3 regions of the Cupriavidus sp. GW822-FHT02D05 genome follow, and region 1 is predicted to be linked to each of the others. Evidence: predicted binding sites of a transcription regulator. Region 1 holds the regulator's gene; each other region holds the start of a gene.
What was found. The regulator FNR, encoded in region 1, switches genes on or off when oxygen is low (the NO sensors DNR and NnrR bind a similar motif). The targets are predictions, from matches to a motif close to TTGATNNNNATCAA.
Positions count from the first base shown of each region.

Region 2: a site for FNR is predicted at 5,689-5,702, ahead of AC1RQK_RS37755 (universal stress protein). Genes of this name have one in related genera too.
Region 3: a site for FNR is predicted at 2,364-2,377, ahead of AC1RQK_RS18130 (TraR/DksA family transcriptional regulator). Genes of this name have one in related genera too.

Region 1 is NZ_JBXAOE010000007.1:244,160-254,157, reverse strand. It holds gene nusA (transcription termination factor NusA) at 1-91, opposite strand, end outside; gene rimP (ribosome maturation factor RimP) at 88-576, opposite strand; gene rluB (23S rRNA pseudouridine(2605) synthase RluB) at 908-2,872, opposite strand; gene scpB (SMC-Scp complex subunit ScpB) at 2,878-3,954, opposite strand; gene AC1RQK_RS12000 (hypothetical protein) at 4,081-4,521, shown strand; gene AC1RQK_RS11995 (sulfite exporter TauE/SafE family protein) at 4,545-5,309, opposite strand; gene fnr (fumarate/nitrate reduction transcriptional regulator Fnr) at 5,608-6,333, shown strand; gene AC1RQK_RS11985 (hypothetical protein) at 6,420-6,665, opposite strand; gene AC1RQK_RS11980 (membrane protein) at 6,668-6,886, opposite strand; gene ccoG (cytochrome c oxidase accessory protein CcoG) at 6,954-8,453, opposite strand; gene ccoP (cytochrome-c oxidase, cbb3-type subunit III) at 8,509-9,435, opposite strand; partial or broken gene AC1RQK_RS11965 (cbb3-type cytochrome oxidase subunit 3) at 9,532-9,666, opposite strand; gene ccoO (cytochrome-c oxidase, cbb3-type subunit II) at 9,670-9,998, opposite strand, start outside.
Region 2 is NZ_JBXAOE010000048.1:4,985-14,982, reverse strand. It holds gene AC1RQK_RS37790 (aminotransferase-like domain-containing protein) at 1-223, opposite strand, end outside; gene AC1RQK_RS37785 (Bug family tripartite tricarboxylate transporter substrate binding protein) at 266-1,222, opposite strand; gene AC1RQK_RS37780 (LysR substrate-binding domain-containing protein) at 1,486-2,427, shown strand; gene AC1RQK_RS37775 (hypothetical protein) at 2,545-2,775, shown strand; gene AC1RQK_RS37770 (carboxymuconolactone decarboxylase family protein) at 3,069-3,488, opposite strand; gene AC1RQK_RS37765 (M20/M25/M40 family metallo-hydrolase) at 3,578-5,095, opposite strand; gene AC1RQK_RS37760 (hypothetical protein) at 5,391-5,552, opposite strand; gene AC1RQK_RS37755 (universal stress protein) at 5,812-6,249, shown strand; gene AC1RQK_RS37750 (serine/threonine protein kinase) at 6,280-7,341, opposite strand; gene AC1RQK_RS37745 (DEAD/DEAH box helicase) at 7,375-9,045, opposite strand; gene AC1RQK_RS37740 (ClcB-like voltage-gated chloride channel protein) at 9,353-9,998, shown strand, end outside.
Region 3 is NZ_JBXAOE010000012.1:218,832-228,829, forward strand. It holds gene AC1RQK_RS18115 (HlyD family secretion protein) at 1-11, opposite strand, end outside; gene AC1RQK_RS18120 (zinc-dependent alcohol dehydrogenase family protein) at 238-1,245, opposite strand; gene AC1RQK_RS18125 (universal stress protein) at 1,443-2,273, shown strand; gene AC1RQK_RS18130 (TraR/DksA family transcriptional regulator) at 2,550-2,930, shown strand; gene AC1RQK_RS18135 (BCAM0308 family protein) at 3,014-3,517, shown strand; gene AC1RQK_RS18140 (phosphoribosyltransferase) at 3,648-4,310, shown strand; gene AC1RQK_RS18145 (bifunctional acetate--CoA ligase family protein/GNAT family N-acetyltransferase) at 4,412-7,141, opposite strand; gene AC1RQK_RS18150 (Hsp20/alpha crystallin family protein) at 7,521-7,943, shown strand; gene AC1RQK_RS18155 (PHA/PHB synthase family protein) at 8,264-9,998, opposite strand, start outside.

The DNA of each region.
Region 1 (9,998 bases):
GTGCCGCTTCCAGCGCACCGAATACCACATCCTTGTCGACGTTCTTCTCACGCGCAAGCGCATCGACGAGCAACAGAACTTCGCGGCTCATTGCTTGTTCCCTTTTTTCTGATTTCCTTTGAAGTCGATCACCGGCACCAGGCGTGCGCGATCAACATCGGATATGGTGAATTCCAGCAGCGCCGTGCCGTTCTGGCCTTCGAACTCGAGGCCAATCTGCTCTGCCCCCGGCTCACCGGTAGGCGTCTGCAAGATGCCGACGAAGTTCTTCTGCCCGTTGACCGGAAGGCGCAAGGTAACCCTGGCTTCCTGGCCCGCGAAGCGGACGAAGTCAGCCAGTTTCTTGAGCGGCCGGTCCAGCCCCGGCGAGGACACTTCGAGGCGCTCGTAGTCGATGTTCTCGACGGTGAGCACGTGGGTAAGCTGACGGCTTACCTTCTCGCAATCCTCAATGACGATGCCGGTTTCAGGCTGATCGATATAGACGCGCATGAGTCCGCCTGGAGCGCGCTCGAGCTCAACCAGCTCGTACCCCATGCCGTTCAGGGTGGTTTCGATCAAATCTGCCAGATGCACTGTATTCCCGAATAATGGCCATCAATACCGTGGCAGACCCAGCCCATCGGCACGGCCGTCTTGGTTGACGGCTTCAGCCAGCTTGCCTGCCAGTCATCCCGACCGGCGCGCCGCGAAACACGGCAAGCACACGAAACGGGCGAAGCAAAAAAAAATGGGCGCAATGCCCATCATTCGCCCACCCTTTTTGCAGGATGACTTTTGAATAGACTTTGATTATACGCTGTCGCGGTGCAAAAGGCAAAGGCACCCAGCTTTGGCAAGACAGGGATGCGGCCTGCGCCGCTCTTTTCCCTGCCAGGCCCGCCCAAGGCACCCTGCCTCGCATCGCTCAACGATTGCCGTCGCGGCCACCACCACGAGGACGGCGATTGCCGTTGGGCTTGCCGGCCTGCGGCATCACATTCCCATTGGCTTCGCCACCACCGCGGCGCTGGGAACGATTCTGACCGCCGCCCATACCGCCCATACCGCCCATGCCGCCGCCCATGCCAGCGCCACGGCCGCCACTGCGGCCGCCGCGGCCCGGGCCGCCCGGGCCGCGGGGGGAACCCGCCGCGCCACCACCCAGCTTGGTGGTATGGGACGTCAGCAGGGTCGGGCCACCGATGTAGCCCATCGACGTTTGCATCGGATCCGGCTGGCCGCGGCCAGCACCGCTGCCGCGCGGGCCGTTGCCGCGGTTGACGCGCGGCAGGCCGTCCATGCCGGTCGGCATCGGCATGCCGGCAATGGCTGCCTCGGTGCGCTGCTGCCGGCCACCCACCTTGCTGCCGCCGCGGGGACCGCTATCCCCCTTGGACGGCGCCTTCAGGCCGATGGATGCCATCAGCGCGCGCACGTCGTCCGCCGCGAGTTCCTGCCAGCGGCCGCGCTTCAGGCCGCGCGGCAGCAGGAACTGGCCGTAACGGGTACGGATCAGGCGCGACACGGTCAGGCCGACGGCCTCGAACATGCGGCGGACTTCGCGGTTGCGGCCTTCGGTCAGCGCCACGTGGTACCAGTGGTTGATGCCTTCGCCACCACCGTCCGCGATGCGCAGAAAATTAGCCTCGCCATCGTCGAGCTTGATGCCATGCAGCAGGCGCTGGCGATCGGCCTCGGCCAGCTCACCCAGCGTGCGCACCGCATATTCGCGCTCCACGCCGTAGCGCGGATGCATGAACTTGTTGGCGATATCGCCCGAGGAGGTAAAGATCAGCAAGCCCTCGGTGTTGAAGTCGAGGCGGCCCACGGCCACCCACTTCCCTGCCTTGATGCGCGGCAGGCTGTCGAACACGGTCGGACGGCCTTCCGGATCCGACTGGCTGACGATTTCGCCGGACGGCTTGTGATACAGCAGCACGCGCGGAGGCTTGGACGACACACGGCGATGAATCAGCTTGCCGTTGACCCGGACCTGGTCGGCCGGCAGGATGCGCTGGCCGATGTGGGCAGGCAGGCCATTGACCGAAACCCGGCCCTGCAGGATCAGCTCTTCCATTTCCCGGCGCGAGCCCAGTCCACCCTCGGCGAGCACTTTGTGCAGCTTGGGCGCATCATCGTCTGCAGACAGCTCGCGCACCGGCTTGACCCGGGCTTGCGGACCACTCGACTCTTCCTGGTCGTACTGACCGGAAATGACAAAGCGGAACAGGTCCTCGCCGCTCGCGGCGGCGGGCGCCTTCTCAGGCACACCCGCGGCTGGGCGCTGCGCGCCGCCTTTGCCCTTGTTACCCTTGCCTTGCTGGCGCGGGCCACCTTGCTGCCCTTCGGCGCCACCACGGCGAGCCGCGCCTTGCGGCTGCAGGCCTTGCTGCGGCTTGCGCTTGCGGGCGCCATTCCCGTTCGGGTTGGCGCGCGCGCCGTCACGCTGGCGCTCGCCCGTGGCTTCTCCGCCAGCTTCGCTTGCGCCTTCGGCATTGTCACCGCTGAAGTTCCGGCGGCCTCGCGGCGCCGGGCGTTCGCCCTGCTGCTCGCCGGCCTGCACAGCCTCGCCTTCCGCGAGCTTGCGTTTGCCACGCGTACGTCCCTTCCTTGCGCCGTCGCCACGCGCGTCTTGCGCGGCGCCCGCATCGGGGCCGCCCGCAGGGATTGCCGCCCCGCCGTCCGCGGCACGGTCGCCGTCGCGGTCCTGCGCGGCCTGGCGGCGCGTGGCCACCAGATTGCGCAAGCCACGGCGCAGGCCCTTGCGGCGCGGCGCGCCATCGGTGCCGGCGCCGCCTTCGGCGCCATTGCCGGCATCGCCGGCCGGCGTATCCGCCTGGCGGACGTCTTGATCAGAATCGGACAAGGTATTCACATTCGGATGTTGCATGGTGTTCAGTTGGACACGCGCTGGTCGTGCTCGTCGTGCTCGCTGGGGTGCGCCGGATTCGTCGTGGACGCCCCCGGGACTTCGGACGCCTGCTCGCCGGAGGCCACTTGTACGTGGTAACCGTTGGCGGGCGTGTCCGTTTGCTCATTTGTTTCACCGTCTTCGACGGCTTGCTCCGCGGCTATGTCGCCAGACAGCGCGCCGGCGGGCTCGGCGGACACCGGCTCGCTCCCTGGCTCACTGCCTGGCCCGGGCGTCGCCGGCACTTCCGCCTCGGCCTCGGGCGCGGGTGTGAACCCGGCTTCCGCTTGCGCCAAGGCCTCCTTCCTTTCAAACGCATCCACCAAATCGGCGATGCCATCCATGGCGCCGGCCGCAAGACCGTCGTGGGCAACCACGCCGGAAGAGGTCGGTTCACCCTCTCCGGCATCCGCCGCAACCAGCGCGGCAGCGCCGGCCTGATCAGCGCCAGGTTCCGCGAATGCCTCTTCGTCGCTATCCGCCGGCACCTTGCCCAGCGCCTCGAAGTCAATCGGCTCCTGATTCAGCAGCGCGACCTGCGCCTGGGCCTGGATGTCCTCCAGCGGCGGCAATTCATCGAGCGTGCGCAGGCCAAGGTCATCAAGGAAGTTCTTGGTGGTGGCATAAAGCGCAGGCCGCCCGGGCACGTCACGGTGGCCGATCACCTCGATCCAGCTGCGGTCCTCGAGCTTCTTCACGACTTCGGTGCTGACCGCGACACCACGGATTTCCTCGATATCGCCCCGCGTGACCGGTTGCCGGTAGGCAATGATCGCCAGCGTCTCCATCACGGCGCGGGAGTACTTGGGCGGCTTTTCAGGATTCAGCCGATCCAGGTATTCACGCATGACAGGGCGGCTCTGGAAACGCCAGCCACTGGCCAGTGCCACGAGTTCCACGCCGCGTTGCTCCCAGTCGCGGCGCAGCTCTTCGAGCAGCACACGAATGGTGTCGGCACCGACGTCGTCGGCAAACAGCCGGCGCAAGTCATTGACGCGCAAGGGTTCCTGCGCGCAGATCAGCGCGGTCTCGAGGACGATCTTCGCCTCTTGGGTATTCATGTTGATTGCGTGCAGCCTGTCTTTGCACCTGCGCCCCGGTTGATCCCGGGCGCACTGGAGATTGCGGGTTCAGCGGTAGGGATTGCCACCGCCATCTGGCCGCGCAGCCAACCGCATGCTTGATGCATGCCAGCCGTGCGCCTTCTTTTATTGCATCGGGTGCCGGACCTGACCGGCAGGAGATCGCCCGGCCACCGGCATTATCTGCCAGTCGACGGAGCCCTTGCGTCGCGCCTTCCCCCTGATGTGGCGGACCTGTCCGGCGCGGCGTTTATCATCGAACGCGCCGGGTGCAAGAAAATACGGATATCGGGCCTGCTGGCCTATTTCACCCCGCCCTGCCGTAGCTGGTCTTTTGAACCGAATCTTTTGAACCGGACGGCGGATGGGGAACGGTCCCTGGCGCTGATGCCTGCCTGGGTGTTCCTGGCATGCATCCCTGAGCAGCGGATGCTACCTGACGATGCCACGATGAAATACGTGCGCGATATCGCTGTTCTTGCGATTGTATGGCATTCCCTGGCAAACCTGCAACCGATTCGCACAGCTACCTCAGCGAAGAAGTGACAGATACACCACGAAGCAGCGCTTCAGAAGACCAGGCAGAATCCATGCGCGGCAAGCGTCTCAGGCAAAAGCAGCGCGCGCGCCACCCCGGCCAAGCCAAAGGCCACCACCGCAAGCCCAGCGCCAGCCCGCAACGCCGGGCGCCGCGAAAGCTGCCTGAGATAGCCGGACAGGCCCGAGATCACCAGCAGGTTCGGCAGGGTGCCCAGGCCAAACACGGCCATCACCAGCGCGCCCGACGGGGCATTGCCGGCCAGCAACGCCATGGCAAGAGCACCGTACACCATGCCGCACGGGACCAGCCCCCAGGCTAGCCCCATGCCGTAGCGGCGCAGCAACCGGCCCTGCCCATACGCCCGGGCCACAGCCGGCAAGCGCGCCCCGACGGCACCAAGGCCGCGCAGCAAGCCACCCGCGCCCCGGGCGGCGAGCCGCTCCAGCCAACCCGTACCCATGGTGCGCCCGCGCAACATCCACAAGCCCGACAGCACCAGCATTACACTGCCGACCCCGAACAGCCAGCGCTGCAGCGGCAGGTACTGCGTCTTCCAGACGCCGGCGCCAAGGGCGCCCAGCAAGCCTCCCAGCACCGCATACATGCTCAGCCGCCCGGCATGCATGACAAGCAGTTCCAGCAACCAATGGCCGGGACGCCGGAGCACCGTGGCAGGCACGCGCGCAACGCCGCCCTGCTCCGCCGCCAGCGCGATCCCGCCGCACATGGCGGCGCAGTGCACGCCGCCCAGCAAAGCCAAGGTAAATACGCTGATAAGCACGCCTATGGTCAACTTCTCCTCCCAATCACACAATCGCAACGTCTGGCGCGGTAAAATGCGGCGAACGCGCCCCCGCAGCTCCAAGAGGCGCTATCAACATGAGGCCTTGCGCCCGCGCACACCAGCGCGCTCGCACAACATGACGACGGGCACGGCAAGCCGCGCTGCACAGATAGCGCACTGCCGCAAGACCCGCGCGCCAGGCCGATGTGGATAGCGCTTCCAACCGACGACTCTCAACGTCAAGCTCTCAACTCAATGCGCCCGCCACATCGCGCTTGACTGACTGCGCTAAACCGACAGGCCCCAATTGCTCACCACCATTCCCATTACCGAGATGTCGCCCCGCTGCTCCACTTGCTCGCTCGGCCAGCTCTGCCTGCCCGTCGGCATGTCGCAGCAGGACCTCGAAAAGATGGATACGCTGGTCCAGGACCGGGTGCGCGTACGCAAGGGCGAAACCCTGTACCGCCTCGGCGATCCTCTCACCGCCGTCTACGCGATCCGCTTCGGCACGCTCAAGACCCACCTGACAATGGAAGACGGCCGCTCGCAGATCACGGGCTTCCACCTTCCCGGCGAAGTCGTCGGCCTCGACGGCCTTGGCGAGATGCAGCATGCGTCGGACGCCACCGCGCTGGAAGATACCGAAGTCTGCGTGGTACGCTTTGGCGATCTCCAGACGCTGTCCAACGTCCTGCCGTCGCTGCAGCATCAGTTCATGCGCCTGATGAGCAAGGAGATCTCGCAGGACCAGGTCATGTTGATCACGCTCGGATCGATGCGCGCCGAGGAGCGGCTTGCCGCTTTCCTGATCAACCTGTCCGAGCGCTTGTCCGCGCGCGGCTATTCGGCCTCCGAGTTCGTGCTGCGCATGAGCCGCGAGGAAATCGGCAGCTACCTGGGGCTCAAGCTCGAAACCGTCAGCCGCCTGTTCTCGCGCTTTGCGGAAGCCGGCCTGATCCAGATCCGCCAGCGCCACGTCAAGCTGGTCGACATGGTGGGGATCAAGCAGATCGTCAACAAGTCCTGCTGACCTGCACGTCGCGCGCCGCCCTCGCCCGCGGCGGCTCGCCGCGATGCCGCGCCTGCTGGCCTGAACCGGCAAGGCGCGCATCGCAATCACTCCAGCTCGTCCGTGTCCGCCAGCCGCGTGGGCATGGTGTACAGCGTCAAGCCGCTCGACAGCGCGCACAGCACCCACGCGATCAGGAAACCCACGGTGTAGACCGCCTCCCGCGATGCCTCGACCGGCTGGCCGAAGAAGCGCAGGTCGCCGGGATCGACCATGGAGAATACCAGCGCGGTCGTCAGCCCGGCGACCAGGAAAGCGGGCCACAGCACCCACATCAGCCAGCGTAGCCTCATGATCACCTCGCTTGCGCCGCGACCGGCGCTGCCTGGCGTGCCGCGCTGCCCGCCTTCTCAACCACCAGGCCGTGGCGCGCCACCCCTTCCTCAATGGGCGGATCCGGATGGGTCATGGCCAGCCAGATCGTGACCCCGCAGGCCACCATGGCCACGAACGGCCCACTCATCAGCAGCCACGGCCATGGCTCCTTCCACCAGGGATTACTTTGCTGCGTCATCTGGCCTCCTCTAGATCTAGATCGCGTATGTTGCGTACGGATTGGTGCAACCAGCGTCCCTGCCGCCTCATAGATTGCGCGGCACGATAAAGCTGGTGCTCTGTCGAATCTCCGCGCCATGGCTCCCCGCGCCCTCGTCGGGCACCGCGGTCACTGTGACCTCGATCTTGTGCGTGCCCTGCGCCGCGGACTCGATCGGCACGCGCACCCGGATGGGAATCAGGCGATTGGACGTGGGCTCCAGGTTGCCGGCAGCGTGATCATATTCCACAGCCAGGCCCTTGAGCTCATCGCTGCCCGCGCTGACGGCGACGCGCATTGGCGCCTCGGTCGTGTTGATCAGCTGCAGCCGGTACACGTTCTCGATCCAGCGCCCTTCCACTTCCCGCCCCAGCGCGCCGCGGTCGCGGATGATATCGACCTTGAGCGGCGTGCGCATGGCCAGCGAGGCCATGAAGCCGGCGACCAGCGCCAGCCAGATCACCGAGTAGATCACCGTGCGCGGCCGCACCAGGCGCTTGCGCGCCACGGTCTCGGAGAGCGCGCTGCGCATGGCGTTCTCGGACGTATAGCGGATCAGCCCGCGCGGGTAAGCCATCTTGTCCATGACCTGGTTGCAGGCGTCGATACAGGCGCCGCAGCCAATGCAGTCGTATTGCAGGCCATCGCGGATATCGATGCCAGTAGGACAGACCTGCACGCAGATGCTGCAATTCACGCACGAGCCCAGCCCGGCGGCCTTGTGGTCCGCCTTGCGCGAGCGGCTGCCGCGCGGCTCGCCGCGGCCCACGTCATAGGTGACCACATAGGTGTCGCGATCCACCATCACGCTCTGGAAGCGCGCATACGGGCACATGTACTTGCAGACCTGCTCGCGCATGAAGCCGGCGTTGCCCCAGGTGGCAAACGAGTAAAACAGCATCCAGAACGTCTGCCACGGACCCAGCGAGAGGCTCAGCACCTGCGCGCCGAGCGTGCGAATGGGCGAGAAATAGCCGACGAAGGTAAAGCCCGTCCATAGCGCGATCACGATCCAGAGCGTGTGCTTGGTGGCCTTCAGGCGCAGCTTGCGCACGCTCCAAGGATCGCCGTCCAGGCGGATGCGGGCAAAGCGGTCGCCTTCCACATGCCGCTCGATCCACATGAAGATCTCGGTGTACACCGTCTGCGGACAAGCGTAGCCGCAAAACAGCCGCCCCGCGATCGCCGTGAAGAGAAACAGCGACACCGCGGAGATCACCAGCAGCACGGCAAGGTAGATCACGTCCTGGGGCCACAGCACCAGGCCAAAGATATAGAACTTGCGCGCGCCGAGATCGAACAACATGGCCTGGCGGCCATTCCACTGCAGCCAGGGCATGCCATAGAAGAACAGCTGGGTCAGGACCACCATCCAGACCCGCCAGCTCGAGAACGCACCCGACACCGAGCGCGGATAGATCTTGCGGCGGACTTCGTACAGGGTCTCGTCCGACGTTTCCGCGTCCGCCGAATCAGGCGTGGGCGCTCGCAGCGGCGCCCACGCGGCCCCGTTCCTTTCAAGCGGCTCCGGTCCGGGGGCGTTCATGGGCGAACACCCCCGCCGCGGTGCGGGCCCGGCTGACAAGCATAAGCGCAGTGGCTCATTGCTTCGCCCCCTCGCCTGCGCCGCCGGTGTTGGACAGGCCCCAGACATAGGCCGTCAACATGCGGATACGCTCTGGCGTGAGGATTTCCTCGTGCGCCGGCATATGGTTGTTGTGGCCCTTCAGGATGGCGTCGACGATGTTCGCCTCCGAGCTGCCGTACAGCCACACGCGGTCCGACAGGTTAGGCGCGCCAAGCGCCTGGTTGCCCTTGCCGGTGGAGCCATGGCAGGCCGCGCAGGTGGACTTGAACGTGCTCTCGCCGCGCGAGGCGCGGATCGGGTCGTAAGACAGGCCGGACAGCGAGCGCACGTATTGCGCCACGTCGCCAGCGAGCTTGCCGTCGATGGTCGAGGCGAACGACGGCATCACGCCGTTGCGGCCCTTGGTAATGGTCTGCGTGATGGTCTCGGGCTCCCCGCCGTACAGCCAGTCGTTATCGGTCAGGTTGGGAAAGCCGCGGCTGCCGCGCGCATCGGAGCCGTGGCATTGCGCGCAGTAGTTGAGAAACAGGCGTTGCCCGATCTCGCGCGCCGCCGGGTCGGCCGCCACCTGCTTGACGTCCATCTGCATGTACTTGCCATAGACCTCGCGCTGCAGTTGTTCGGCCGCCTGGCGGTGCGCCTCCAGCTCAACCCGGCTGGAGGTCTTGAGCACGCCGGCGTAGGATCCCAGGCCGGGGTACAGCACTAGGTAACCCAGGCCAAAGATGCATGCCAGCAGGAACATCCACATCCACCAGCGTGGCAGCGGGTTGTTCAGCTCGCGCAGGTCGCCGTCCCACACGTGGCCGGTGTCCTCGGGCGCACCCACAATCTTGGTGACCTTGCGCTGGGAAAACAGCAGCCACACGCACCAGACGATGCCGACCAGCGCGATGGCGGCAATGTAGTAGCTCCAGAAATCCGTGAAGAAGTCGCTCATGACTCAGTGTTCCTGCTTGGTGTTGTTTGCGCCGCCGGCATGACGCGCGACGCGGTGGCCGGCATCGGGCCTGGCGTCTTGGCGTGCGGCCAGCGGCTCGTCGGGCAAGGCGAACGGCAGCATGGCCGACTCCTGGTTGGCGGCCTTGCGCCCTGACGACCAGGCCCACCAGCAGATGGCAATGAAGGCAGCCATCGAGACCACGGTGGAAAACGCGGTGATCATTGCCATGGCTTACTCCTTGGCCGGCGTGGCCGCGGGCTGCGCGGCAGCCGCGGTATCGACACGCACATTGCGCTTGGCGATGCCAAGCTCCTGCAGGTAGGCGACCATCGCGTCTTCCTCGGTCTTGCCGGCCAGCGTGGCAGGCGCCTGCTCAATCTCGGCGTCGGTGTACGGCACGCCGAGACGGCGCAGCGCACGCATGCGGTCGCGGACATCGTTGGTCTGCAACGGCGTTTTCTCCAGCCACGGGTAGGACGGCATCACCGATTCGGGCACCACGTCGCGCGGATTGCGCAAGTGGATGCGCTGCCAGTCATCGGAGTAGCGTCCGCCCACGC
Region 2 (9,998 bases), on a different contig from region 1:
CCTCGGTCGGCCCATACTGCAGGCATTGCGCGGGATTGGTGGCCATGACCTTGGACGCGGCATCCTGCAGCGCGGTGGCATCGAAGCTGGCCGGCGAGGGATAGCCACCCGCGAACGAGATCATGTCCGGCAGGCTCATGTAGGGAAACAGCTCGCGGATGGGCGAGCCTTGCGGCTCCCGCATGGCCGGCGCGAACGCGTAAGGATGGACTGGCGTGCTCATGAGAGGCTCGGTGTGGGATCAGTCGATCGGTCGATCAGTCGATCAATCGACGGTGGCGCCGGAGAGCTTGACGATCTCGCCCCACTTGCGGCGATCGTTGCGCACCAGTTCGGCGAACGCTTCCGGCGAGTTCGGCGCCAGCTCGGCGCCCTGCTCGCGCAGCTTGGCCTGGATGGCGGGATCGCTGGTGGCGCGTGCCAGGTCGCGGCTGATCTTCTGCGCAATCGCGGCGGGCAGGCCCTTGGGCGCAAACAGGCCGAACCACGGGCTGGCGTCGAAGCCTTCGACCGGCCCGGCCGCTGCCACGGTGGGCACATTGGGCAGCGCCGCCGAACGAGCTGCGGAGGTAACCGCCAGCGCCTTGAGCTTGCCGGCACGGACGAACTGGATCGATGCGGGCAAGTTATCGAACATCACGTCGACGCTGCCGCCCATCAGGTCGGCCAGCGCCGGGCTGCTGCCCTTGTAGGCAACGTGGCTCATCTGCGTACCGGTCATGCGCTGGAACAGCTCGCCCGCCAGATGGGTCGACGTGCCGTTGCCGGCCGAGGCCATGTTGACCTTGGCGGGATTGGCCTTGAGGTAGGCGATGAACTCCGCCAGCGTGGTCACGCGGGCGCGCTCGGCAAATGCCGGCGAGATCACCACCACGTTGGGCACCTTGGCCACCAGCGAAACGGGCACGAAGTCCGCCGCGGCGTCGTAGGGCAGCTTCTTGTACAGCGTGGGATTGATGCCGAACTCGCCGACCGAGCCCATCAGCAGCGTGTAGCCATCCGCCGGCGACTTGGCCGCCACGCCGGTGCCAACGATGCCGCCGGCGCCAGGACGGTTGTCCACCAGCACCGGCTGCTTCCACATCACGGTAAGCTGGTCGCCGATCATGCGCGCCACCATGTCGGTGGTGCCGCCGGCCGGATACGGCACGATGATGCGGACCGGCTTGTTGGGGAAGTCGTCCGCATTGGCCGTGGCCGCGGTCACGGCCAGCAAACCCATTGAAATGCCGCAATGGCCGATGATGCGAAGCAGTCGATTCATGCCGGTCTCCTCGTTTCCTTATTGGTTGTGATGTCCCGTCTCTGGTCTCTTGGGGGGCGGGGAACGCCGGAAGGCCTATAGGCAACATTCCGGGAGTTCGGCATTTTTAGTCATCAACTTTTTTACATCAAGCGAGATTTACGCATAGGATGATGACTTTCATGCATCAAACTGGGGTGCCAGTGAGATGCCCAAGTCAACCGCCCCCTGCCACTCGCCCCATGAGCGCCTCCCGCATTCCCAGCCTCAGCAGCCTGCGCGCCTTCGAAGCCGCCGCCCGACACCAGAACCTGCGCCGGGCCGCGGCGGAACTCTGCCTGAGCGAGAGCGCCGTCTCGCGCCAGATCGCCACACTGGAAAGCCAGCTCGGCGTGGCGCTGTTCCACCGCGCCAACCAGCGTGTCAGCCTGACGCCGGCCGGATCGCTCTACGGCTACCAGGTACGGGAAAGCCTGCAAAAGCTGCAGCGCGACACGCTGGACATCATGGCGCACGAGGGCGCGGGCGGTATCGTGGAACTGGCCTGCGTGCCGACCCTGGCCGTGGAATGGCTGATCCCCCGCTTGCCGGCGTTCTACGCGCAGCATCCACAGGTGGTGGTCAACTTCAGCGCGCAAGCGGATGTGTTCCTGTTCGACGGCACGCCGTACGACGCTGCCATCCACTACGGCGAAGCCAACTATCCGGGCGGCCGCGCCGACCCGCTGTTCGATGAAGAATCGGTGCCGATCTGCCATCCTGAGCTGTTTGCCGGCGAAGGGCCGGTCAGCGCCCAGCGCATCGCGCAGGCGCCCTTGCTGCACCTGTCGACGCGCCGGCTGGACTGGAAGAACTGGATGGAGGCGGCCGGTGTGGGCGACGTCAACGCCATGCGCGGCACGCGCTATGACCACCACAGCATGGTGATCAGCGCCGCCCGCGCCAAGCTGGGCGTGGGCCTGGTGCCGCGCTTCCTGGTGGAGGAGTACCTGGCGCTGGGCCTGCTGGTGATGCCGGTGGCGCAGGCCATGCGCTCGCAGCGCGCCTACTACCTGGTGGCGCCGGACTCGCGGCCAATGAGCGATGCGATGTCGCGCCTGCGGACCTGGCTGCTGGCGGCGGCGCAGGATTTTGCCGCGCGGCAGGCCTCGGGGCGGGCCCCGGGGCTTGCACAGGACGTTTAATCAGAAAATTTGAATATCGAATACGATACAGGGACCCTTATCGATCCCGTACCAGATCTATCCTTTGTCACATGGAGACGGAACATGTTCTCCCAATTTCAACAAGGCAGATAGATCATGAGAATTACCACCGCCCGCCTGTTCCTCGCTGCCGCCATCGCCGGCACCGCCCTGCTCTCCCTGAACTCCGCCTTTGCCGCGGACGCTCGCGGCACCCACGCCGGCGACAACTACGGCTACGTGCACCGCTCGGCCGACGCCTATACCGATGGCGCGCGCAAGGTCGACGCGTTCAGCGACGGCGCCCGCACGGTCAAGCACGACTATCCGTTCGGTTTCTCCGTGTGAGCATCAAGCAAGCGCTGCACGGAAAGCACAGACAGCACAGACTGCACAGACAGCAGGAACGCATCATGACCGTCAAAGACACCGCCCTGATCCTCGCCGGATGGATCGCCGCCTGCCTGGGCAGCGGCTACCTCGTGAGCTTCGCCGCGCAGGCGCTGCAGCGTTAGGACTGACACGCTTGCGCGCCTGGGCGGTTAAGCGCTTGCAAGGCAAGCGCCGCGCATTTGGCATGATTCCGGTTGAATCCGCACCGTGCATCTGCCACAAGCCTGCTCCCGCCTGCTACCGCCCACTTAGCCCTTCACGTTGGCAGCCTCCAGCACTTCGGCCAGCTTGCGCCCGGCGTCCAGCGCCGCCGGAAAGCCACAGTACACCGCGCTGTGCACCACCAGTTCACGCAATTCCAGCGGCGTCACGCCATTGGCCAGGGCGCCGCGCAGATGGCCGGTCAGTTCCTGCGGCCGGTTGAGCGCGATCAGCATCGATACCGTGGCCAGGCTGCGCTGCTTGCGGTCCAGGCCGTCACGCGTCCACACCGTGCCCCAGGCGAACTCCGTCACCAGTTGCTGCAGGCCGACATCGCCCTGCTGTTGCGCGGCGTCGAACGCGCGCTGCACGTGTTGTTCTCCCATGACTTCCGAACGTACCTGCCGGCCGGCTTCGAAGGCCGGCGTTTGCGCGTAGGCGGCGGGATCTTGCCTGGCTTGCGTCATCTTGCTATCTCCTGTGATTGCATGGGTCATTGGGCAGGCACGCCGCGTCCTGGCGGATACGCGGCGCCTGCGGCCTACGGCGTTGCCCCTTACTTGAACGGTGTCTGCAGGATGCCCATCACGGTACGGATGCCATCGCGGTAATTGCCCAACCGCATGTTCTCGTCGTAGCTGTGCTGGTTATTGTCCGCATTGACCAGCGGCACGATCACGAACGGCGCCTGCAGCGCCTGCACCGCCGCGCCGGTCGGCACGGTGCCACCCATCATTCGGATCTGCACCGGCGCTTTGCCGTAGGACTGTTGCATAGCCTGAGTGAGCCACCGGCTGATCGGCGCCGACAGGTCCGTGCGCGCGGCGGAGCTGGAGGCCGAGACCTCGCCCGCGGTGACCGAAGCAAGCTTGGGATAGCGCGCGCGGTCGTCGTCGGTAGGCTCGCCCTTGACCAGGTGGTAGCCCTGTTTTTCCACGTGCTGCCTGACGAGGCCGAACAGGGATTGCGGGCTGGTCTCCGGCACGGTGCGGATATCGATTTCGGCCACCGCCACTTCCGGAATGATGGTGCGGGCCTTCTCGCCCACGTCGCCGGCGGCCATGCCGCGCACGTTCAGCGTGGGGTACTGCATGGCCTCCTGGTAGTTGGCGCCAACGCGCTCGGCGCGCGCGATGCCCAGGCGGCGGCGCAGCGCGGCCTCGTCGTCTGGCACGGCGGCCATGATGCGGCGCGCGCGTTCATCGATCTTTACCGGCTTGTAGTAACCGGCAATGGTGACGCGGCCGTCGTCGTCCTTCATGGTGGCGAGCAGGTTTGCCAGCCGCTGCGCGGGGTTGGCGGCATAGTTGCCGTAGTGGCCGCTGTGCAGGCCCTGGCTGGCGCCGAATACCTTGAGCTGCACCAGCAGCACGCCGCGGTTGCCGAAGATCAGCGTGGGCTGGTTGCTCTGGTGCATGGGGCCATCGAAGATCACCATGCCGTCATTGCGCAGCAGCGCCAGGTTGTCCGCGATCACCTTGCCCAGCGACGGCGAGCCCTTCTCCTCCTCGGAATCCAGCAGCACCTTGATATCGACCGCCGGGTCCACCCCGGCGGCCTTGAGCGCATCCATGGCGGCCAGGAACATCACGATGGGGCCCTTGTCGTCGGACGACGAACGCCCGAACACGCGCCATTCGGGATCGACCTGGCCGGCGTAGAGTTTGTCCAGCGGCAGCGTTTCCCACTTGCCATCGGCGCTGCGCGCCTTGAGCGTAGCCTCCCACGGGCTGGGCTGCGCCCATTGCGACGGCGTTACCGACTGGCCGTCGAAATGCATGTAGAACAGCACGGTCTTACGCGGGCCAGCGCTTTGCTGCGTGCTGGCGGGGTATTCGGCGTAGACCATCGGCTTGCCGTTATTGGGCAGCTCGCGCGCCTGGAAGCCACGCCGGGCGAAGGCCTTGACCAGCCAGTCCGCGTTCTTCTGGATATCCGCCGGCACGGTGGCGTCGTTGGGCAGCGCCAGCAACTCGACCCATTCGCGGTAACTGCGCGCCGCGGCCTGATCGGCGTGCTGCTGCAGCTGCACGCCGTCGAGCGTGGCGGCGTGCGCGCCAGCGGCCAGCAGCATGGCGCCGAGGGCGCTGCACACGGTCGCGCGGACAGCGCTGCGCAAGGGGGACTGGAAGGTATGGGAATGGGTATGCAGGGGGGCGCAATGCGGCGCGCTGCCAGGCGCGCGGGCAAGGGAACGTAGTCTCATGGCTCTTGTTGGATAGGAAAGTGCATGGCGACGGATACGACGGGCGGGCCGCGAGACAGCCGCGCGGCCCGCACCCGGCAGTCTGAACCGCTACATGCAACTTGTCCACGCACGGCGCCCCTGGCGGCGCGCCTTCATCGGGCCCGGCAGCGCGCAGGCACCTTCAGGGACCCTGCTCATCGGGCGACCGGGAAAAGCCCTCCTCGCGGCGCGCAATGGCACTGGCCAGCCCGAATTCCATGGCAAAAAGCAGGATCAGCGCGAGCATGGCCAGCGCGCCGATCGCCAACCGATAGTAGATCCACATGGCGGCAAGCCGGAACATCCGACAGAGTTGTCCTATCTGCAGCGTAGATTTCCCCGCATCAAAAAGGCGCTGAGATGCCACGGCACGGTGCAAAAAAACCGTCAAAACGGGAAATTGGAAGGCTCATGGAAGGTGCCGGCGATTGCGCCCGGACTTGATCTGGATCCAGGCAAGGTTGCCCGCAGGGTGCCATGATGACAGTAGTGACCGCCCCCGAGCCACCCGGCGGGGGCCGCCATGCCGACAACGATCACAGCCACTACAGGAGATAGCCGCCATGACCAACATCGTGCTCGCCACCGACGGTTCGCCCTTTTCCGACGCAGCCGCTCGCTTTATCGCCGAAGGCAAACTGCTGCAAAGCGGCTTTACCGTGCATGTGGTCCATGTGACGCCCGATGTCACCGGACAGGTACGCGCCTTCGTCAGCAAGGAAACCATCGACGCCTGGCATCAGGAAGAAAGCGGTAAGGCCATGCAGTCCGTGGCCGACATCCTCGGCGCCGCGGGCATCGCCTTCGAGCAACATGCGCTGCACGGCTTTGCGCCGGAGCGCATCGTCGCCTACGCCGCCAGCGTGGACGCACGCGGCATCGTCATGGGCACGCACGGCCGCGGCTCGTTCTTCGATGCGGTGATTGGTTCGGTGGCGGGACGGGTGCTGGCGCACGCCCCGTGCCCGGTCGTCCTGGTCAAGGCCCCGGGCAAGAAGTAAGGCAGCCGGCCTGGGCTGGCCGGCGCCGGGTCAGACCGGCCAGAGCGGCGGCTCGTCCATCAGCGCGACCTGCTCGCGCAGCTCGAGGATGCGGTCCTGCCAGTAGCGGGCAGTCCCAAACCACGGGAATGCCGCCGGAAAGGCCGGATCGCGCCAGCGGCTGGCCAGCCAGGCGCTGTAATGCAGCAGGCGCAGCGTGCGCAGCGCCTCGATCAGGTAAAGCTCACGCGGCTGGAATTCCGCGAAATCCTCATAGCCGGCCAGGATGTCGGCCATCTGGCCCTGCTGGGCGGCGCGGTCGCCTTCCAGCAGCATCCACAGATCCTGCACCGCCGGCCCCATGCGGCTATCGTCGAAATCGACAAAGTGCGGCCCGGGTGGGCGCGAACCCGCATGCGACTCCTCGATCCACAGCACATTGCCGCGATGGCAATCGCCATGCAGGCGCAACTGCGCGACATCGCCCGCGCGCTCGAAGCAGCGGCGAGCGCCATCCACGGCGAGGTCGGCAACCGCCTGCCAAGCCGGGCGCAGTTCCAGGGGAATACAGTCTTGCGCCAGCAGCCAGTCGCGCGGGGCCACCCCGAAGGTGTCCACGTCGATGGTGGGGCGTGCCTGGTAAGGATGCGTGGCGCCGAGCGCATGGATGCGGCCGATGAAACGGCCAAGCCAGGTCAGCGTATCGGCACGATCCAGCTCCGGTTCGCGCCCCCCGCAGCGGGGAAACACCGCGAAGCGAAAACCCGCATGCGCCAGCAGCGTGGCGCCGTCGCGCGCGATGGCCGGCACCGCCGGAATCTCGGCGTCGGCCAGTTGCCGCACGAAAGCATGCTCTTCCAGGATGGCGGCGTCGCTCCAGCGGCCGGGGCGGTAGAACTTGACCACCACCGGCGCGCTGCCTTCGATCCCCACCTGCCAGACCCGGTTCTCATAGCTATTGAGCGCCAGCAGGCGGCCATCCGGCTCGAACCCGGCGGCCTCCATGGCATCCAGCATCAGGTCCGGCGTGAGGCTGGCGTAGGGCACGCCATCGCCATCGATGGGCGTGCCGCCGTCGCCGGGCACCTGAAGGTCAAACCCTGAACTGGACATTGCGCGTGGCAGCCGTTGGGGAACGTTATGGAGTTAGCGCGTGGGCTTGGCGCGCTGGCCGCCCAGCAGCGCGGCTTGCGGCGCCGGACGGCGGCCGCGTGCCGCCGGATCCTGTCCGGTGCGCGGCTGCGCGGCGTGGGTGTTGGCACCGGCGCGGTTGCCGTTGACATCGCCATTGCGATCACGGTTGCCATTGCCATTGCCAGCGGCACGGTTGCCGTTGGCCTCGCCGGTGCGGTTGCCGTTGGCCTGACCGTTACGCGGGTTGCCTTGCCCAGCCGAAGCCGGGCGGCCGCTGCCCTGCGCCGGGCGCTGGCCCGGTGCCTGCGGCGCGCGGCGCTGGCCTTGCCCATCGGCCGCGGCCGGAGCCTGGCCGCGGCCTTGCGGCGCGCGTGCCGGACGTTGCTGGCGCTCGCCAGCTTCCGCTGCCGGTGCACGGCCGCGCGGCTGGCCGCCGGCGGGTGCCTGGCCGCGGCCACGGCCGCCACCACCGTTGCCCTGGCCCTGGCCGCGTGCCTGCCGGCCCTTCTGGATCGGCTCGGCCGGAATGCTCGGATCGACCTCGAAGCCCGGCAAGATGGTTTGCTCGATCTGGCGCTTGATCAGCCGCTCGATATCGCGCATCAGCGAGATTTCATCCACGCAGACCAGCGAGATCGCCTCGCCCTCGGCGCCGGCGCGGCCGGTACGGCCGATACGGTGCACGTAGTCTTCGGGCACGTTGGGGAGGTCGTAGTTGACCACGTGGGGCAGTTGGTCGATGTCGATGCCGCGCGCGGCGATATCGGTCGCCACCAGCAGGCGCAGCGTGCCGGCCTTGAACTCGGTCAGCGCGCGCGTGCGGGCCGACTGGCTCTTGTTGCCGTGGATCGCCAATGCCGACAGGCCGTCCTTGTCGAGCTGCTCGGCCAGGCGGTTGGCGCCGTGCTTGGTGCGGGTAAACACCAGCACCTGGTGCCAGTCGTTCTCGCGCACCAGGTGGGCCAGCAGTTCGCGCTTGCGCTCGCGGTCCACCGGGTAGACGCGTTGCGCCACGGTTTCGGCCGTGGTATTGCGGCGCGCCACTTCAATGGAAGCGGGGTTGTCCAGCAGGCGGTCGGCCAGGCCACGGATCTCGTCGGAGAAGGTGGCCGAGAACAGCAGGTTCTGGCGCTTCGGCGGCAAGACGTTGAGGATCTTGCGGATGTCGTGGATGAAGCCCATGTCGAGCATGCGGTCGGCTTCGTCCAGCACGAGCATTTCCACGTGCGACAGGTCGATGGTGCGCTGGGACAGGTGATCGAGCAGGCGGCCGGGCGTGGCCACCACGATATCGACACCACGCTTGAGCTGTTCGATCTGCGGGTTGATGCCCACGCCGCCGAACATCACCATGGAGCGCAGCTTGAGGTACTTGCCGTAGTTACGGACGCTTTCTTCCACCTGCGCCGCCAGTTCGCGGGTCGGGGTCAGGACCAGTGCGCGCACCGGCAGGCGCTGTCCACGCGCGGGTTCGCGGCCGGCCGAGGATTCGGACAGCAGTTGCAGCAGCGGCAGCGTGAAGCCGGCCGTCTTGCCGGTGCCGGTCTGCGCGCCGGCAAGCAGGTCGCCCCCTTTCAGGATGGCGGGAATCGCCTGCGCTTGAATCGGAGTCGGCGTGGTATAGCCCTGTTCGGCCACGGCACGCATAAGCTTGTCGGACAAGCCAAGTTCGGAAAAAGACATGAATTGACGCTTCGGCCGCCCTTTGCGCATGTGGTGCGCCAATCGCGGGGGCGACGTGAGTGAGAAAACCGAAAACCGGAAATACCGACCGGCGAAGCGAGGCGACTGCCCCCGCTTCTTTAGGAGGAAAGACCGCTAGTGTACCAGCCTGGCGCTTTCACGCGCGCGCTGCGCCCCGAGGGACGCGCGCGCCGCTGCGCTATGATGGCGGCCATCCCCCGCCTGGCCCCTGCCTGGGTGAGCCCACGCACCGCGCGGGCGCGCGCCAGCCCGGCCCAGCCCATCCCAGCCCCCGGATGCCGACACGATGCGGTTCAGGTTCATCGAAGACCAGGAAGTCACCCTCTTTACTGCCATCCCGGTAGGGATTGCCGCGGCCATCGTCACCACCCTGTTCAAGGAGGCGCTGGACGCAAGCGGCTATGTGATGTTTGGCACGCATGCCGATATCGTCACGGTATTCGCGGGCCTCGCCCTGATCTGGCGGGTGGCGATCCCGACGCTCGGCGGCGTGATCGCGGGCTTGCTGCTGACGGCGGCAGCCAAGCTCAACGCCGCGCAGCCAGGCGTCTCCGACTATATGGAGGCGGTTGCCAGCGGCACCGGGCGCCTGCCGGTGCGCATCACCTTGCTGCGCGCGCTGTCTTCGTTCTGCTCCATCGTCACCGGCAGCTCGGTGGGCAAGGAAGGCGCGATGATCCAGCTCGCGGCCCTGTGCGGATCGGTGTTTCCGTCCGCGCGCGGCGGCAGCGGGCCGGATGGCGACACCAACCTGCGGCGCATGCTCACGGCTTGCGCGGCGGCCGCCGGGCTGGCCTCGGTGTACCACACGCCGCTATCGGCGGCGGTCTTCGTGGCCGAGGTGGTTTTCGGCGCAGTGGCAGTGCAGCGCCTGATGCCGCTGTTCCTGGCTTCCGTGGCGGGCACGGTGGTCAGCCAGTTACATGGCGGCC
Region 3 (9,998 bases), on a different contig from region 1:
TTGAGTTTCATCGGCTACCTGTGCACCTGTGCGCTGAATGATGGAATGCCGCCGGGCGCTCCAGGGGGTTCAGGGTGTCGGGCAAAGGGGGGAAGGGGAGACGACAAAGACAGACCTTGATCCGCGGGGCGACGGCGTAGGGTCCAATGCTATCCGGCGGGGTGGGGCGTGGACTTGATCTAGCGCAAGTTGGTGCCGAAGGGGGCACTTTTTGGAGGGGGAGTTCTAATTAGGCGATTAAGCGATGCGCAGTACCGCCGCGCCGGCCAGGCGGCCCGCGCGCAGGTCGGCCAGCGCGGCATTGGCCTGCTCCAGCGGATAGACCGTGGTGGTGGTGCGCAGCGGCGTGGCCTGGGCGATCCGCATCAGTTCCAGCCCGTCGTCGCGCGTGAGGTTGGCCACCGACACGATCGACCGCTCCTCCCAGAGCAGGCGATAGGGGAAGGCCGGAATATCGCTCATGTGGATGCCACCGCAAACCACGGTGCCGCCCTTGGCGACGGCTTGCAGCGCCATCGGCACCAGCGCACCCACCGGCGCGAAGATCAGCGCGGCATCGAGCGGCTGCGGTGCGGGCTGGTCGCTTGGACCGGCCCAGCACGCCCCGGTGTCACGCGCGAACTGGCAGGCGGCGGTGTCGCCGGGGCGCGTGAAGGCAAAGATCTCGCGCTGCTGGGCGACGGCGATCTGCGTCACCAGGTGGGCCGCGGCGCCAAATCCGTAAATGCCGATAGACCGGACCTTGCGGGCGTCCCCCGCCATGCGCAGCGTGCGGTAGCCAATCAGGCCCGCACACAGCAAGGGCGCCGCATGCTCGTCGTCGTAGTGCTCCGGGATGGGGAAGCAAAAGCGGCTGTCGGCCACTACGTACTCGGCGTAGCCGCCGTCGCGCGTATAGCCGGTGAACTGCGGCGTATCGCACAGGTTTTCGCGACGCGCCGCGCAATAGCCACAGTGCCCGCAGGTCTGCCCGAGCCACGGCACGCCGACCCGGTCGCCCGGGGCAAGGCCCGTCACGCCTGCGCCACAGGACTCGACCCTGCCAACGATTTCGTGTCCGGGAATGAGGGCGGCTTTCGGGTGCGCGAGTTCGCCGTCGACAATGTGCAGGTCGGTGCGGCAGACGCCGCAGGTGCTCACCGCGATACGCACTTCGCCTGGGCCGGGGTCTGGCACGGGGACGCGCGCCAGGCGCAAGGCCGGCCCGGTGCCGTCGAAAATCATGGCGCGCATCGTCTCGTGCATGGTGACGTCCTCGGCGGTGCCCAGCATTTAGCCTAGGTCACGCTGACGGTTGCCGCTTGATCCGTATCCATGGCGTACGCGAGGCGCCAGCCCCTGTGCAGAAGGTATCGGCTTGACCTGAGTCAATAGCCACGTCCAAACGCTTCCTAGACTGGATTCAGGCTCCCAAACCCAAACCTAAACCGCACAGGAATGTTATGGAATACGCCAGCATCATGGTCCACCTGGACACCAGCCCACGTGCGCTGGACCGGCTTGAAATCGCTGCCCGGCTCGCCGTGGCGCGCCATGCCCGGCTGATCGGGCTGTTTGCCGGCTTTATGCCAGATGTCGCCTGGTTTTACCTGATGGAGGGTGCCGCGACCTATATCAACGAGGACCGCCAGCGGCGCAGTGAGGCGCGCGAGGCGGTGCACCGGCGCTTCCTGGCGGCAACGCAGGAGCTGGGGATCGAAACCGAGTGGCGGGCAGTGGATGGCGATCCGTTGATGATGGCGCTGCGCGAAGTGCGCGAGGCCGACCTTGTGGTTGCCGGGCAATACGATCCGGCCGACCCAGACAGCTTTGTCGCGACCCAGTTCCTGGAAACCCTCATCCTCGACGGTGGCAGGCCGGTTCTTGTCATTCCATTCGCAGGCCAGTTCGCTGTCCCCGGCGCACGTGTCATGGTGGCTTGGAACGGCGGACGCGAGGCCACGCGCGCCTTGCACGACGCCATGCCCTTGATCTGCGGCGGGCAGGCCAAGGTGCTTTGCGCGCAAGGTACCGGCGCGCGGCCCGATGCGAGCCTGCCGGGCCATGCCATGGCCGCGTTGGCAAGCCATGGCGTCCAGGCAGAGTTTGAACACTGCCAGGAAGGATCGGACATCGCCATCGGGGAAACCTTGCTCTCGCGCGCGGCGGATTTTGGCGCCGATCTGGTGGTGATGGGCGCCTACGGGCGCGGCCGCCTGCGCGAGTTGGTACTGGGTGGCGTCACCAGGGCTTTGCTGGACACCATGACGGTGCCCGTCCTGATGTCACACTAGTCACATCAACTGCCGGCATGGCGCGGGCGCGATATCCGCGCCCGCGCGCACCATGGCTGCGGCCGGCTCCGCGCATGGCCGGAAGTGAGATTGACGCAGATCATGCTAACCGGCAACCACCCACCTATATTGAAGCTTGAAGCGGAACGAGGGTTCAGCGCGCCACGCCGCAGGCACTTCGTGCCGGCGGCCCATCACTTGATCTGGCGCAAGCGGCCTGCCCGATGTCATCGCATCATGGATGTGGATCCACCTTGCCGCGCCCGGGAGTCGACGATGTCCGATTTAACGAAAGAGCAGCTCTCCAGCCTCGTCGCCTTGCTGGACAGCAGAGAGCAGAGAATCCGTGGCCAGATGGACGCCGCAGCCGTTTCCCGTACTGTGTCCGCCGAGCGCGAAGCGAGCGACGACGCGGATCTCGCTGAGCATGGCACCGAGGAGCGCATGGACGATGCCGTGGCCGAACACTACCGCATGGAACTGGCCGACATAGCGGTGGCGCGCAAGCGGATCGCCAGGCTCAGCTACGGCGTGTGCGTGGACTGCGGCGAGCCCATTCCTTATCCGCGCCTGCAAGCGTATCCCACGGCCAAACGCTGCACCCCGTGCCAGCGCAAGCACGAGCACATGTTCGGGGCGCCGAGCGGTATGCGATGAGCATGGGCGGGCTCGCCAGGTGAGTCCGCAATACTGCAGGCAGGCCGCGTGGGCGCTGCCCGATTCGATTTCAGGAGCCAGACATGAAAGTCCGTGAGCGTTCGAGCCAGGTCAGGCCGGCCCGTTGGGACCGGCTTCCCCAGGATCCCATCCACGATGCCTACAAGCAGCCGGAGCAGGCGCCCGCCATCGCTTCCTGTCCCGCTTGCCACGCGGTCCTCCTGAAAGGACGTTGGCAATGGCGGGCCGTGCCGCCCGGCGCCAAGGCGCTGATGTGCCCGGCCTGCCACCGCATCGCCGACCATGTGCCCGCGGCGCAGTTGACGCTGGATGGGGCGTTCCAGCGGGAGCACCGGGATGAGATTCTCGGGCTGGTGCGGCACCGCGAAGCCCTGATGAGAGAGAGTCATCCGATGGAGCGCATCATGGCGACGCAGACTCAGGAGGATCGCATCACCATCACGACCACGGGCTTTCACCTGGCACGCGATATCGGCTCTGCCGTGCATCATGCGTATCGTGGCAAGCTTGAAATCGACTATCCCGACGCCGACGAGACCCTCTATGTTCATTGGCACCGCGCTTGAGGACCGTCATGGCGCGCATTGGGGGCCGTCCAGTCTGACAGACACCTCGGCCTTACGGCGTCGATGGAAGTCGCTAGCCGGCTAGCCGGCTAGCCAGCTAGCTGGTCCCTCACCGGCAAAAGGTGATGTCATGACTTTCCAGGACAGGAACGAGGCCGCCGAGCGGCTAGCCGAAGCGCTCTCCGGGTACGGCGACGCCCATCCCCTTGTGCTGGCCATTCCACGGGGTGGCGTGCCGATGGGCAAGATACTCGCCGACCGGCTCGGCGGCGAACTGGACGTGGTCCTGGTCAGGAAGCTAGGGGCGCCATTCGACCGCGAGATGGCGGTCGGCGCGGTCGATGAAAGCGGCTGGGTCTACGTGACGCCCTACGCGGCACGAGTTGGCGCCGACTCCAGCTATCTCAACCAGGAGCGCAACGAACAGCTTGCATTGCTGCGCCGCCGCCGCAAGCAATACACGCCGGGGCGCGCCGCGCGTGCGCTGGACGGGCGCACGGTGATCGTGGTGGACGATGGGCTTGCCACGGGCGCCACCATGATTGCCGCATTGCATGCCGTGCGGCAGCAGCATCCTGCCCGGCTGGTATGCGCTGTGCCCGTGGCCGCGCCGGCTTCGCTCGCTGAGGTGCGGCGTTACGCGGACGAGGTGGTCTGCCTGCGATCGCCGGCCAATTTTTCCGCTGTCGGTGAGCATTATCGGGAGTTTCCGCAGGTTGAGGATGAGGAAGTGGTGGCTTGCCTGGAGGGCGATCCGGGGCAGCACGGGGTGGGGCGTTTGGCGGGACGGTAGTAGGGGTGGGCGTTCTGGAGGCGGTGCTTTTGGTCTTTTCCGGCTGCTGCCAGCCTCTGGCAGCCTGGCCAGTTAGGGAAAGGCGGGCGGCTAGCGCAATGTCATGGCCCATTGCCTGAGTTCGACCCCGTCAGCAAGAGGCGGAGTTCCACGCCGTCGCTGGCAGGCTGGCCAGTGCGCAGAACGTGGATACCGCTGCTTTCGGCGAGCCTGAGCATCGCCCTGTTGGTTGCCAGCGTGGTCCCGACCAGCTCCCGCGTGCCGCGTGCGCGGCAGTAGGCCACCATCTTGCCCAGCAGCAGGCTGCCGATGCCCTGGCGCTTGCAATCGGAGCGCACCGCCACGGCGAACTCAGCGCGCAGGTTGTCGGGGTCGGCTACGGCCCGCACTTCGCCCAGGATGGCCGGCTGCTCGCCGGTTGCCGCGCCGACGGCGACGAATGCCATCTCACGGGCGTAATCGATCTGGGTCATGCGTGCGAGCTGGCTGTGCGGCGGCTGGCGGATCATGCAGAAGAAGCGCATGCGGATGTCATCCGGGGTCATGGCGGCAAAGAAGGCCTGGTAGGCGGGCTCGTCTTCGGGATGCACCGGGCGCAATAGCAACGGTGCGCCGTGCCACGCCACGGTCTCCTCCAGTTCCTTGGGATAGGGCCGGATGGCAAGGCGGGCGGCGCCTGGCTGCGTAGCCGCCGCCACGCCGATGCGCGTGTCCAGGGCCAGCACGCCCGCGCCGTCGGCCAGCAGCGGATTGATATCGAGTTCGGTGATTTCCGGCAGGTCGCATAGCAGTTGCGACAGCCGGATCAGGACCTGGTATAGGGCGTCATGGCAGATCGGCGGCTGGTCCCGATAGCCTGCAAGCAGCTTCGCAACGCGCGTGCGGGCGACAAGATCCCTTGCCAGGTTGACATTCAGCGGCGGCAGGGCGATGGCACGGTCGGCGATGCACTCGGCGGCGGTACCCCCGTGTCCAAACAGCACCACAGGGCCAAACACCGGATCGGTGGTCGCGCCCAGGATCAATTCGAAAGCACCCGGCCGGCTGATCATGCGCTGGACCGTGAAGCCATCCAGGCGCGCCCCGGGCCGTTCGCTGCGAATGCGGGCTTCCATGTGCTCCAGGGCCTGCCGCACCTGGCCGGCAGACTGCAGGTCCAGCGCCACGCCACCGACATCGGACTTGTGCGTAATGTCCCGCGACAGAATCTTGGCGACAACCGGAAAGCCGACGCCTTCGGCAGCGGCGACGGCGGCATCGATGTCGGCAGCGGTCCGGGTTTCCACCACAGGGATGCCATAGGCGGTCAGGACCGTGCGGGCTTCGGGCTCAGTCAGCATCGAACGGCCGGTGGTGAGCGCGTCGCGGATGCACTGTCGCGCACGTTCGCTGTCGGGCTCGGCGCCGGCCGGAACCGATGGCGGCGTCTCCATCAGCAGTTCCTGGTTGTGGCGGTAGGCCACGGTCTGCAGGAAGCCGCGCACGGCCTGTTCCGGCGTGTCGTAGGTGGGAAGGCCCGCATGCCGGCAGATCTGGCGGGCGCGGGTCACCGAGTCGCCGCCGAGCCAGCTTGTGAAGACGGGGCGCGATACCGTCGACGGTATGGCCGGCGCAGTTGGCGTGATGGCGCTGGTGAGGGCAATGGCGATGTCGCTGCTTGGCACGATCGCCGTGGGCGCGTGGATCATCAGGATCGCATCGCTGCCGGGGTCCGCCGCAAGTCGCTTCAAGGTGTCGACGTAACGTTCGACGGGAGCGTCCCCAACGATGTCGATGGGATTCTCGCGCGACCAGGTGGGTGGCAAGGCCGCGTCCAGCAGCTTCAGCGTGGCGTCTCCCAGGGTGGCCAGATGGCCGCCGCCAAGAATCAAGGCATCGGTGGCCATCACGCCAGCGCCGCCGCCGTTGGTCATGATCGCCAGTCGATCGCCGGCGAGCGCTCGCGCGCGAGCGAGCGTTTCCACTGCGTCGAACATGTCTTCGGTGGTGCCCACGCGCAACATGCCGGCCCGGCGGATCGCCGCGTCGTAGATATCGTCGGCGCCTGCCAGGGCACCGGTATGCGAGGTTGCCGCTTTCGCGCCTTCTGGCACCCGGCCGGCCTTGATGATCAGCACTGGCTTGTTGCGGGCAGCCGCGCGCGCGGCGGACATGAACTTGCGCCCGGACCTGACCGCTTCCACATAGAGCAGGATCGCCTGGGTGCCCGGGTCGCTGCCGAGATAGTCGAGCACGTCCGCCACGTCGACGTCGGCGCTGTCCCCGAGCGAGACGAAGTGAGAAAAGCCGATCTGGCGCGATCTTGCCCAGTCCAGCACCGCCGTGGTCAGGGCGCCGGACTGCGAGACGAAGGCCAGCTTGCCGGGCAGGGGGGGCGCGTGCGCAAAGCTGGCGTTCAACCCCAGGCCTGGCACGAGCAGCCCCACGCAGTTGGGACCAAGGATGCGCAGCAGATATGGCCTGGCGGCGCCAAGCATTGCATCCTGCTGGGTTTGCCCGCCCGCGCCATCCGCTCGCGCCATGCCCGCGGTAAGGACCACGGCGGCCAGGGTGCCACGTTCGCCCAGTTCGGCGATCAGGCCCGGCACCGTATCGGGCGGCGTGCAGATCACTGCCAGTTCGGGCGCATCGGGCAGCGCGGCGACGCAGCGATAGCAAGGCCGACCTTCCAGCGCACGGTACTTTGGGTTCACCGCATACACCGGGCCGGCGAAGCCGCTGGCACGGAGGTTGGCAAACACGGTGGCCCCTACGCTGTGCGGTCGTGCGGACGCGCCGATCACCGCGACCGAGCGCGGATGAAACAGATGTTCCAGGTTACGAATACTCATCGTGCTCGGGGTCGTCGGGGTGGGAGGGGGCGCCAGTTCCGTATCCGGCTGCGAGGCGGGCTGCAAGGCGGGCTGCGCGTCAGGCCGGATGCGCCATCGCGTGGACGCCAATATGCCAGCATTGTTCAGCTTGGGGGCATCGGTCTTGATGCAGGACAAGGATGCTGCCGATCGGGCAGCAGAGGTATCAATGGACCGGGATTTCCAAAGCCTCTACTACCTGGCACCTGGCGCTGCGGGCCAGCCCCCGGCCCCCCCACGATCTCTCTCTGCCGGGCAACACCGCGCTTGATCTGGGACAAGATGCGGCAGGCGCGCTGTGCCACCATGAAGTGGCGGTCCGCTCCTCATGCGGGCCCTTCACTCCAAGGAGGCGACAATGAGCAATCTCAGGATTCACGATCCGCTGTCGATCGAACCGGTTGGGGACATGCTGCAAGGCATGTTGCGCGCGTTTCGCGGCAACTATGAAGGAGGATTCGCGTTCAAGGTCGATGTGACCGAGTCTGACAAGGCCTACAACGTGGTCGCCGAGATTCCCGGCGCCAGGAAGGAAGATATCGAGGTGTCCGTCGATCGCGGCACGGTGATGATCTCGGCCAAGGTGGAAAAGTCTTCCGAGCAGAAGGAAGGCGAACGTGTGATCCGGCGTGAGCGCTACAGTGGCTCGATGCAACGCGCCTTTACCCTGGACAGTTCCGTGGACGAAAGCAAGGTGGATGCCAGCTACGAGAACGGTGTCCTTCGGGTGGTACTGCCCAAGAAAGAAGCCTCGCCGCAACAGCGTGTGACGATCCGCTGACATGGTGTTTTCCGGGGCCGCCCACGGGCGTTAATACAGCCAACGCAGCCGATGCAGCCGATGCACAGAGCACATCATGGACCACCGGACCGTGCTGGTCGCGCTCGGCGTGGATCCCGACTGCGCATCCACGGCACTTCGTGGCGCATGTCGAGCCGGCTGCGAGCGCCCCCCGCGGCAATGGATCGAGCGAGAGTTGCTGCGGGATCCTGAGGCTGACCGGTGAACGGGGCGTCGACGCGGCCACATTGAGGCACCGGGCATGCAAGGGACCTTTGAGGCCGCGTTGCGTGTGCTCAAGCCGGGAGGCACGCTTATTCCTAGCCCTCCAGCACGTAGCTCCCGGGGGCGTCGGCGAGCGCGCCGTGCGCCGCGTCGCGCGCGGGGACCCGTCCAGTGGAGTGCGACGCCAGCCAGCCCTGCCAGCAGGGCCACCAGGATCCCTCATGCCGTTGCGCGGTCGAGAGGTAGCGTTCGGGGCTGTCATAGGTTGCTTGCGCCGCGCGCGTTTCCACCCGGTATCGGCGACCGGGATGCGAAGGGTCCGCCACGATGCCGGCATTGTGGCCGCCCGAGGTCAGCAGGAACGTCAACGGCGCCGACGTCAGCAGATGCAGCTTGTAGACCGAGCGCCAGGGCGAGACATGGTCATGCTTCGTGCCGACCGCGAAGATCGGCATGCCGATGTCCGACAGGGCGACGGGGCGGCCATCCACGCAATAGCGTCCTTCCGCCAGGTCGTTGTTGAGGAACAGCTTGTGCAGGCACTCCGAATGCATGCGAAAGGGCAGGCGGGTGACGTCCCGGTTCCACGACACCAGGTCGTTCGGGCGCAGCCGCTTGCCGAGCAGGTACTCGCTCATCATGCGGGACCAGACCAGGTCGCGCGAATGCAACATCTGGAAAGCGGCTGCCATCTGGGGACCGTCCAGGTAACCTTGCTGGCGCATCATCGCGTCCAGCGTGGACAAGGCGCTGCTGTCGATGAACAGGCCGAGTTCTCCTGGCTCGGTGAAGTCCGTCTCGCTGGCGAACAAGGTCAGGCTTTGCAATGGCGCGCCACCGTCGTCGCGGCTAAGCGCGGCCGCGCAGATCGACAGCAGCGTGCCGCCCAGGCAATAGCCGGCGGCGTGGATGCGCGTATCGGGGCAGCGCTCCTGCGCCGCGTGCAAGGCGGCCCGCACGCCGAGGCGCAGGTAATCGTCAAGCCCGAGGTCACGCGCTTCGGCACCCGGGTTCTTCCACGAGATCATGAAGACCGTGTGGCCTTGCTCGACCAGGAAGCGCACCATCGAGTCACGCGGCTGCAAGTCCAGGATGTAGTACTTCATGATCCAGGAGGGCACGATCAGCACTGGCTCCCGCCATACCTCGGCGCTGGCTGGCGCGTACTGGATCAGCTCGATCAGGGCATTGCGGAACACCACCTTGCCGGGCGTAATGGCGACGTCCCGTCCTACCTTGAAGGCGGGCGGGCGACGCAGCTTTGGGTCGCGCGTCAGGTCCGCCATCACGTCCTGCATATCGTGCAGCCAGTGCTGGGTCCCGTTGACGAAATTGCCGCCGGCGCTGGCAGCCGTGGCCTGCAGCACCACGGGATTCAGCCACCAGGCATTGCCGGGCGAGCAGGTATCGAGCATCTGCCGCGCGCAGAACGACACGATCCGCTCATGGTGCGGGGATACGCCACGCAGCCCATGCGTCAGCGACGCCCATAGCGCCTCGTTGTTGTGAAAGGCATCGCGCCAGAAGCGGAAAGGCCACTGCGACCAGGCGGGGTCGGCAAAGCGCAGGTCGGACGGAGGCGCCGTCGCGCCGGGCGCTGGTTGTGCAGTGGCCGGACCGGGCCACATGCCGCCCGTCGCGGCAATCATTGCGCTTATCCACTCTCCCAGGGACGTGTCGACCTTGCCAGGGGAGACGGCCAGGTGCAATGCCCAGTCCAGTCCGGCCAGCCAGAACGAGGCAAGCGACATGCCTTGCGTCGCGCAGGCCAGCGTAGAGCGCACTTGCTCGTCGAGCTGGTCCGGTACAGCCTCGATGGGAGCGCAGCCG